DNA from 3 places in the Citrobacter sp. KH_055_1 genome. Region 2 is predicted to be linked to each of the others. Evidence: riboswitches for the same ligand, from Rfam matches in the RefSeq annotation. Region 2 holds a riboswitch; each other region holds the start of a gene.
What was found. A riboswitch is a leader RNA that binds a small molecule or an ion and turns the genes downstream of it on or off. The one in region 2 is predicted to bind thiamine pyrophosphate.
Positions count from the first base shown of each region.

Region 1: another riboswitch for thiamine pyrophosphate. It lies ahead of thiB (thiamine ABC transporter substrate binding subunit); the one in region 2 lies ahead of thiC (phosphomethylpyrimidine synthase ThiC).
Region 3: another riboswitch for thiamine pyrophosphate. It lies ahead of thiM (hydroxyethylthiazole kinase); the one in region 2 lies ahead of thiC (phosphomethylpyrimidine synthase ThiC).

Region 1 covers NZ_CM174473.1:3,968,658-3,971,934, forward strand. Annotated here, with positions in the region: gene sgrR (HTH-type transcriptional regulator SgrR) at 1-964, shown strand, start outside; TPP riboswitch at 1,145-1,322, shown strand; gene thiB (thiamine ABC transporter substrate binding subunit) at 1,480-2,463, shown strand; gene thiP (thiamine/thiamine pyrophosphate ABC transporter permease ThiP) at 2,439-3,277, shown strand, end outside.
Region 2 covers NZ_CM174473.1:4,477,367-4,480,643, forward strand. Annotated here, with positions in the region: gene hemE (uroporphyrinogen decarboxylase) at 1-363, opposite strand, end outside; gene nudC (NAD(+) diphosphatase) at 413-1,186, opposite strand; gene rsd (sigma D regulator) at 1,283-1,771, shown strand; TPP riboswitch at 1,825-1,947, shown strand; gene thiC (phosphomethylpyrimidine synthase ThiC) at 2,028-3,277, shown strand, end outside.
Region 3 covers NZ_CM174473.1:1,722,368-1,725,644, forward strand. Annotated here, with positions in the region: gene AC3ITF_RS07965 (RcnB family protein) at 1-91, opposite strand, end outside; partial or broken gene AC3ITF_RS07970 (hypothetical protein) at 557-727, opposite strand; gene AC3ITF_RS07975 (hypothetical protein) at 736-945, opposite strand; TPP riboswitch at 1,757-1,853, shown strand; gene thiM (hydroxyethylthiazole kinase) at 1,886-2,674, shown strand; gene thiD (bifunctional hydroxymethylpyrimidine kinase/phosphomethylpyrimidine kinase) at 2,671-3,277, shown strand, end outside.

The sequences.
Region 1 (3,277 bases), 510 kb from region 2:
TCTGGCGCAACCTGATCGCTGGTTGCCGTGGCTACTGGGACAGGTCCCCGCCATGATCCTGCCGCGCGAATGGGAAACGCTGAATAACTTTTCCAGCCACCCAATTGGCACCGGTCCCTATGCGGTCGTCCGCAATACGAGTAACCAGCTAAAAATTCACGCTTTTGATGATTACTTTGGTTACCGGGCGCTGATTGACGAAGTGAACGTGTGGGTGTTACCGGACATCGCCGAAGAGCCCGGCGGCGGACTCACGCTCAAAGGCCCGACGGAAGATGAAAAGGCTATCGAAAGCCGGCTGGAGGAAGGGTGTTATTACATGCTGTTTGATTCCCGCGCCCATCGCGGAGCCAATCAGGAGGTGCGCGAATGGGTAAGCCGCATACTCTCGCCGACGAATTTAATTTTTCAGGCTGACGAGCAGTATCAACGACACTGGTTTCCCGCGTACGGATTACTGCCTCGCTGGCATCATGCCAGGCCAGGACTCGGTGAAAAACCGGCGGGACTGGAAACACTGACGCTCACCTACTATCGCGATCATATCGAGCATCGGGTGATTGCGCAGATCATGAAAACATTGCTGGCGGAGCATCAGGTACAGCTGAATATTCAGGAGATCGACTACGATCAATGGCACGCAGGCGAGACCGTCAGCGATATCTGGCTCAACAGCGCCAACTTTACCTTACCGCTGGACTTCTCGCTGTTCGCCCATTTGTGCGAAGTCCCGCTGCTGCAAAACTGTCTTTCTCTGGACTGGGAAAGCGACGCCGCCCGCTGGCGCACCGGCGAGATGAGCCTCGCAGCATGGTGTCAGCAACTGCTTGCCAGTAAAGCCATTGTACCGCTGATCCATCACTGGCTGATCATTCAGGGGCAGCGCAGTATGCGCGGATTACGCATGAATACGCTTGGCTGGTTTGATTTTAAATCAGCATGGTTTGCACCACCGGATCCTTAACGCCTTGTTCAGTAGGAGTAATCGGTGAAGACAGTTTGAACACGGACAGCGCGGAAAAACCGGAGCGTACACGTAGTACGTGAGGATTTTGAGCACTGCCCAGGTTCAAACTGGCAAACAAGATAGCCTAATGGACAAGGCTCTTGATTGCCGCATAGCAACAAAATCATTACACTAACGCCGTTCTCAACGGGGTGCCAATAAAAAACATACACAACATCATTCATGATGCATCAAGGCGGCAAGCAAACGCAGCCAACGCAGAGGCAGCGTGAAGGATGAAGTGTATGAGGCTGAGAGATACCCGTCGAACCTGATCCGGATAATGCCGGCGAAGGGATTTGAGGCTGTAGCTCAAGTCCTTTGCCACCTAACTCGTCATACTTCAAGCTGTAGATGCGTTGGCTTTCCTCGCTCACCCCAGTCACGTACTACCTGTACGCTCCCGGGGATGCGCTACGTCGCCGCCTTCCTGCAACTCGAATTATTTAGAGTTTTACTTTATGAGGTGCAAAGTGTTTAAAAAATGTCTTCCGCTTTTACTGCTGTGCGCAGCGCCTGCCTTCGCCAAACCCGTTCTGACCGTCTATACCTACGACTCGTTCGCCGCCGACTGGGGCCCCAGCCCAACCATCAAAAAAGCCTTTGAAGCCGACTGCAACTGCGAACTAAAGCTGGTGGCGCTGGAAGATGGCGTCTCGCTGCTTAATCGCCTGCGCATGGAAGGAAAAAACAGTAAAGCCGACGTCGTGCTCGGACTGGATAACAACCTGCTCGACGCGGCAATGCAGACCAAACTGTTTGCCAAAAGCGGCGTGGCGAGCGATGCCATCAACGTCCCTGGCGGCTGGAAAAACGACACCTTTGTACCGTTTGATTACGGTTATTTCGCCTTTGTGTATGACAAAAACAAGCTGAAAAACCCACCGAAGAGCCTGAAAGAACTGGTCGAAAGCGACCAGAAATGGCGCGTAATTTATCAGGACCCACGCACCAGCACGCCGGGTCTGGGACTGCTGCTGTGGATGCAGAAAGTGTACGGCGATAAAGCGCCGGAAGCCTGGCAGAAACTGGCGGCTAAAACCGTCACCGTCACCAAGGGCTGGAGTGAAGCCTACGGTCTGTTCCTGAAAGGTGAAAGCGATCTGGTGCTGAGCTATACCACCTCTCCGGCGTATCACATCATCGAAGAGAAGAAAGATAACTACGCCGCCGCCAATTTTAGCGAGGGACACTATTTGCAGGTGGAGGTCGCCGCACGTACCGCCGCCAGCAAACAACCCGAACTGGCGGAAAAATTCCTGACATTTATGGTTTCTCCGGCGTTCCAGAACGCAATCCCCACCGGCAACTGGATGTATCCGGTAACCCAGGTCACGCTTCCTCCTGGCATTGCACAACTGGAAAAACCGTCCACCGCGCTGGAATTCACCCCACAACAGGTAGCAACTCAACGTCAGACATGGATTAACGCATGGCAACGCGCCGTCAGCCGTTAATTCCCGGCTGGCTGCTCCCAGGGCTTTCGGCCGCTACGTTGATAGTGGCCGTCGCCCTGGCGGCGTTTCTGGCGCTGTGGCTGAACGCCCCTCAGGGAGACTGGCTCACGCTGTGGCAGGACAGCTACCTGTGGCACGTGGTGCGTTTTTCCTTCTGGCAGGCATTTTTATCCGCTGCGTTGTCGGTGATCCCGGCAATCTTCCTCGCCCGGGCGCTTTATCGTCGCCGTTTCCCTGGGCGTATAGCGCTGCTGCGCCTGTGCGCAATGACGCTGATCCTGCCGGTGCTGGTCGCCGTCTTTGGCATCCTTAGCGTCTACGGTCGTCAGGGCTGGCTGGCCTCACTTTGGCAGGCTCTCGGCCTGGAGTGGACGTTTTCACCGTACGGTCTGCAGGGCATTCTGCTGGCACACGTCTTTTTCAACCTGCCGATGGCCAGCCGTTTACTGCTGCAGTCGCTGGAGAATATTCCCGGCGAACAGCGGCAGCTCGCCGCGCAGCTAGGTATGCGCGGCTGGCATTTCTTCCGCTTCGTTGAATGGCCGTGGCTACGCCGCCAGATCCCTCCGGTAGCGGCGCTCATCTTTATGCTGTGCTTCGCCAGTTTTGCTACCGTGCTGTCGCTCGGCGGCGGGCCGCAGGCGACCACCATCGAGCTGGCTATCTATCAGGCGCTGAGCTTCGACTACGATCCCGCCCGCGCCGCCATGCTGGCACTGATCCAGATGATTTGCTGCTTAGGACTGGTGCTGCTCAGCCAGCGCATGAGTCGAGCGATAGCCCCCGGCACCACGCTGGTACAAGGCTGGCGCGA
Region 2 (3,277 bases):
CAGTTCCCCTTCCGGGTCCGGGATCGGCAGCTTATCCACATCGGCCTTACAGGTGATGGGAGAGGTAAAGCGTGGGCCTTCGCCAGCTTCAAAGTACAGCCCAAGTCCCATCGCATCCGGGATGGTCAAAATGTCCGAAAAGAGGATCGCCGCATCAAGTTTATACCTGCGCAGCGGTTGTAGCGTCACTTCGCAGGCCAGCTCGGCGTTTTTGCACAGCGCCATGAAATCGCCCGCTTGCGCACGAGTGGCTTTGTACTCCGGCAAATAGCGGCCCGCCTGGCGCATCATCCATACCGGAGTAACATCAACGGGCTGGCGCAGCAGCGCACGCAGGTAACGATCGTTCTTCAGTTCGGTCATTTTTATCTTCCTTTTAGCGTCAGGCCGTCAGTGTATCATTACTCGTTCTTTACTCGTACTCAACCCGACACATCGCCACAGTATCTTCGATCAGTCGACGTGCGACGGTACCCGGCGGGGGAAGTAGCGGTAAGTCATCGTAGCGATACCAGTTCGCTTCCAGCAGTTCTTTCGGGTCGATGACGATCTCCCCGCTATCATATTCCGCCATAAACGCGGTCATCAAAGACTGCGGAAACGGCCAGGGCTGGGAGGTAACGTAGCGCAGGTTTTTCACCTTAATGCCGCTTTCTTCCATCACTTCTCGCGCTACCGCTTGTTCTAACGTCTCCCCCACTTCAACAAAACCGGCCAGCACGGTATGCACGCCGTTGCGGTGGCGAACATGCTGAGCCAGCAGCAGGGAGTCTTCACGACGGATGGCGACAATAATGCAGGGGGCAATTTGCGGATAATAACGTTCACGGCAGTGGCTACACAGCATTGCCCATTCGGTTTTGCTTGGGTGCATCGGATGGCCACAATAACCGCAGAATTTATGCGAACGGAAAAACTCAGCCAACTGTACGCCGCGTCCGACCAGTTGAAACAGTCCCACATCCTGATCGAGGATCTGGCGCACTGAGCCCATATCGTGGCGACGCTGCTGCTGCACCAGCCAGACGGTTTCACCTTCCCACTCGCCTATCGGCAACCCGCGCTGACCCAGCAGATCAAAACCAGCCGCGTCACCATGTGGCAGCTCTCCGTGAGGCAACCACAATTTTTGTTCATGACTGACGATCCACCAGCCGCTGTCTAATTTTTCAATAATACGATCCATATCTCTTGCGCAACCTTTGCTTCACAGGCATGTTGTTTACATTATTTTTACATTTATCGGTGAGCCGTTTTTCAACACCACCTTGCGGAGTCAATCATGCTAAACCAGCTGGAAAGCCTGACGGAACACGTCGGAGGAAGTAATAAACTGGTTGATCGCTGGCTACATGTACGTAAGCACCTGCTCGTGGCTTACTACAATCTGGTTGGCATTAAGCCTGGCAAAGAATCGTACATGCGGCTCAATGAAAAAGCGCTGGATGATTTTTGTCAGAGCCTGGTCGACTACCTCTCCACCGGACACTTCAGTATTTATGAACGTATTCTGCATAAATTGGAAGGGAACGGGCAGCTTTTAAAAGCCACAAAAATTTGGCCTCTTCTGGAAGCCAATACACAACAGATTATGGACGACTATGATTCCAGTCTGGAAAACGCCATTGACCACGATAATTTCCTTGAATTTCAACAGGCATTGTCGGATATCGGCGAGGCGCTGGAGGCCCGGTTTATGCTGGAAGATAAGTTGATTATGCTGGTGCTTGATGCGGTACACGACAGCGCAATGATCAAACGCCCTGCTTGAGATTTGCGCGAGTAACAGGTAGTTTACAACCATTCCTCCTCGCCAGAGGGGGAATTATCTTGTCGGAGTGCTTATTTTCCACATCAGCATGAGTGGAAAAGGCTGAGACCGTTAATTCGGGATCCGCGGAACCTGATCAGGCTAATACCTGCGAAGGGAACAAGAGTAAATCTACAGTTGTATCGCCCATGGGCGATCTTCCCTCTTGCTTCATCCGTCGTCTGACAAGCCATATCCTTACTTTTTGGAATGAGCTATGTCTGCCACTACTAAACCATCCCGCCGCGAACAGCGCGCCCAGGCCCAACACTTTATCGACACCCTGGAAGGGACCGCCTTTCCTAACTCAAAACGCATCTATATTGCTGGTTCACAGCCAGATATCCGTATTCCTATGCGTGAAATCCAGCTCAGCCCGACGCTCATTGGCGGCAGTAAAGATACCCCGCAGTACGAAGAGAACGAAGCCGTGCCGGTATATGACACCTCTGGCCCGTATGGCGATCCTGATGTGGCGATTAACGTCCAGCAGGGTCTGGCAAAACTGCGCCAGCCGTGGATATCCGCACGTAATGACAGCGAAGAGCTGGACGACCGTAGCTCCGCCTACACCAAAGAGCGCCTGGCCGATGATGGCCTGGACGAGCTGCGTTTCAACGGCTTGCTGACGCCTAAGCGCGCCAAAACCGGCCGCTGCGTGACCCAGTTGCACTACGCGCGCCAGGGCATCGTCACTCCGGAGATGGAGTTTATCGCTATCCGCGAAAATATGGGCCGCGAGCGCATTCGCAGTGAAGTGCTGCGCCACCAGCATCCAGGCATGAGCTTTGGCGCCAGCCTGCCGGAAAATATCACGGCGGAATTCGTGCGTGATGAAGTCGCTGCCGGGCGCGCCATCATCCCCGCCAACATCAACCACCCGGAATCAGAGCCGATGATCATCGGACGTAATTTCCTGGTGAAGGTCAATGCCAACATCGGTAACTCAGCGGTCACTTCCTCCATCGAAGAAGAAGTGGAAAAGCTGGTGTGGTCCACGCGCTGGGGGGCGGATACGGTGATGGACCTGTCCACCGGTCGCTATATTCACGAAACCCGCGAATGGATCCTGCGAAACAGCCCGGTGCCGATCGGCACCGTACCGATCTACCAGGCACTGGAGAAGGTCAACGGGATCGCCGAAGATCTCACCTGGGAAGCGTTCCGCGATACGCTGCTGGAGCAGGCCGAACAGGGTGTCGACTATTTCACTATCCACGCGGGTGTGCTGCTGCGCTATGTGCCGATGACCGCTAAACGCCTGACCGGAATTGTCTCGCGCGGCGGTTCCATCATGGCGAAATGGTGCCTCTCCCATCACAAAGAAAACTTCCTGTTCGAGCACTTCCGCGAAATCTGTGAAATCTGTGCCGCCTATGACGTTTCCCTGTCATTGGGCGACGGCCTGCGTCCGGGTTCCATTCAAGATGCCAACGACGAAGCGCAGTTCTCTGAGCTGCATACGCT
Region 3 (3,277 bases), 2.0 Mb from region 2:
CTTTAGGGGCTGCGATGGCGGCAGGCGCTGCCCAGACGGTGCTGGTTACGAGCAGCAGTGCACCCAGCAACATTTTATTCTTCATACCCATCCTCTCTACTCATTCGGGTCGTCAACAACGGTCGTGTATCATTCCGGGCTTACAGGATATCTGACAAGCACTATTTTGTGAGAACTCCAGTTATTTCGTAAAAAGTGTAAATGAAGTACGAGCAGGCGGCAACGTTGAACCGCAATTTAGCAATACCGCTGCTGCTCTGCAATTTACATCAGTTTGTTGTGATGCAGTCACAGGACGACATCGCAAGATGTCAGCATCTTTACTATCTTCAATCAATAAAGGCGACCGAAGTCGCCTTATGATTGTTTACCCCTTGGAAAGTTGGGCTTTTACGACTGTATCGGCTTCAACTTTAAGAGAGAGTACATAACCTTGTTTCTTCCATAAACCGTTATTAGGTTTCCATCCTTTAGCAAGGAGATATTCAGCACTGGTAGAAATTGGTTGATTTAGTACGTGATCGGCATCAGCAGTAAATGCGTTAGAGCCTGATTTAGCCTTCGCATTTTGCGCTTTGGTTTTGTGAATATCACAAGTCCCATCACCATCACTAACTTGTGTGCAACCAGAACGCTCTAATTGAGCGCGATAGTGTGCATTAATTGCATGGGCAGGCATAATGGCGAAAGAGCATACAAGAGCAATCAGGGCTAATTTAGTTTTCATGATAAACCTTAGTTATGATGAGAATGTTTTTTCGCGTCCAGTTTACGGCTATTCTCCGTGTAAGTCTGATAACGATCGGCGTTGGCGCGATTATCAGCATGATATTGCTCAAAGCACGCGGTACGATCAATGCCGTTAGCTTCACAATCATCAAGATATTGTTTTTCCAGATTACAACCGGAAAGTGAAAAAGCGCCTGCTACGATAGCTATCATCATTATTTTATTATACTTCATTTCCAAGCCTATAATTAATTATTATTACACTAACCCGCCATTTTTGAAATGACGATGTTATACATCACCTGATAAATACACCTGGAGCTACAAGGCATAAAGAAACGATTGCGGAAACAATCACTCCTTTTGTCATGTTAATGTTAACCTTAAGAGGTATAGACAAAAACCTTTTTATCCATATGAAACATCAATGTGTTTGATTGATATAAAGCCTAACCGCGGTTATCGGTATAAATCAATACAGATTAATCTTTAAATCATAATCTTTTTTAGTGAAGTGAAATAACTATCTGATAGGCCAAGGATTTAGATGACAACAGAGATCACAAAAAAGCATCCGGGGCTATGGCTTTAGGGTGTGTATTTTTTATTTAATGTTTACATGTAGATAAGTTATCTTTGAATAGGTGATTTACCCACCTAAATTAAATAGAAAGCTAACGATTGGCTTGTCCGAAAAGAGGAATGAGTGTCGTTATAAAGGGGGATGGCTTCAAAATGAGTTAACAAATCTTTTCAACCCATTTTTAATTATTTTAAAAATCTATTGGCTGAGTTGTTAAAATGTAATTATGGAAAAATAAAAATTTAAATATTGTCACCTTCATTTTATTAGCTAATTTCGTTATCAGACTTTTATTTATTGCAGCTATATTAATTGTCTCTTCTTCATCGGAGAGAAATTGAGCGCATGAATTGTGAAATTGATTGAAACTCCTTGCACCTGCTCTATACACCCGGTTACACTATCTTGATACATACTTTATGTATAACTTATTGTTTTACAAGTAACAATGACTCGGGGTGCCCTTCCTTGTGAAGGCTGAGAAATACCCGTACCACCTGATCTGGATAATGCCAGCGTAGGGAAGTCTGACACTGCTCGTGTCCCTTCTTTCACGCGGGCAGGAGCTGAACCATGCAGCCTGACCTGCACAGCCGCGCACTCGCGGCCCACGCCTTACAGCAATTTAGAACCCTTTCTCCGCTCACGCATTGTATGACCAATGAGGTCGTGCAGAATTTTACCGCCAATACGCTTCTGGCATTGGGCGCGTCACCTGCGATGGTGATTGAACCCGAAGAAGCCAGCCAGTTTGCGGCTGTTGCCCATGCAGTACTGATTAATGTCGGTACGCTGACCGAGAGCCGCGCCATTGCTATGCGTGCGGCGGTCGAGCAGGCGCAGCGGGCGAATACGCCCTGGACGCTCGATCCCGTTGCCGTTGGGGCACTGGAGTTTCGCCGTCGTTTTTGCCTGGATTTGCTCTCGCTCCAGCCTGCTGCCATTCGCGGTAACGCCTCTGAAATACTCGCGCTAGCGGGAATGCGCGGAGGTGGGCGCGGTGTAGATACCACCGACACAGCAGCCGCTGCGCTGCCGGCGGCACAGGCGCTGGCATGCCGGGTCGCCTCCATCGTAGTGGTAACCGGGGAGGTGGATTACGTTACCGATGGCCAGCGTACCGTGAGTATTCGCGGTGGCGATCCATTGATGACGCGTGTCGTTGGCACCGGATGTGCGCTGTCGGCGGTGGTGGCTGCCAGCTGTGCGTTGCAGGGGGATCGGCTGAGTAACGTCGCGTCTGCCTGTAGCTGGATGAAACAGGCCGGTGAATTCGCCACTGAGCACTCGACAGGGCCAGGAAGCTTTATTCCTGTATTCCTTGATGCTTTATATAACCTGAACGCGCAGGAGCTGGCATGAAACGGATTAACGCATTAACAATTGCCGGAACCGATCCCAGCGGTGGTGCAGGTATTCAGGCGGATTTAAAAACATTCTCTGCGCTCGGGGCCTATGGCTGCTCGGTCATCACGGCTCTGGTGGCGCAAAATACGCGCGGTGTGCAGTCGGTTTATCGGATCGAACCTGATTTTGTTGCCGCGCAACTGGACTCCGTGTTCAGCGATGTACGCATAGATACCACCAAAATCGGTATGCTGGCAGAAACGGATATTGTGGAAGCGGTCGCCGAGCGTTTACGCCGCTTTCAGGTACGAAATGTGGTGCTTGATACAGTGATGTTGGCGAAAAGCGGCGATCCGCTGCTGTCCTCCTCTGCGGTAGAAACACTGCGTACTCGCCTGCTGCCGCAGGTGTCGATCATTACCCCGAATCTGCCGGAGGCCGCCGCATTGCTCGAAACAAGCCATGCCCAAACGGAGCAGGAAATGCTGGCGCAGGGGCGTGCTCTGCGGGCATTGGGCTGCGAGGCGGTGCTGATGAAGGGCGGTCATCTGGATGACGCGCAAAGCCCTGACTGGCTGTTTACTCGCGAGGGCGAGCAGCGCTTTACCGCGCCAAGAG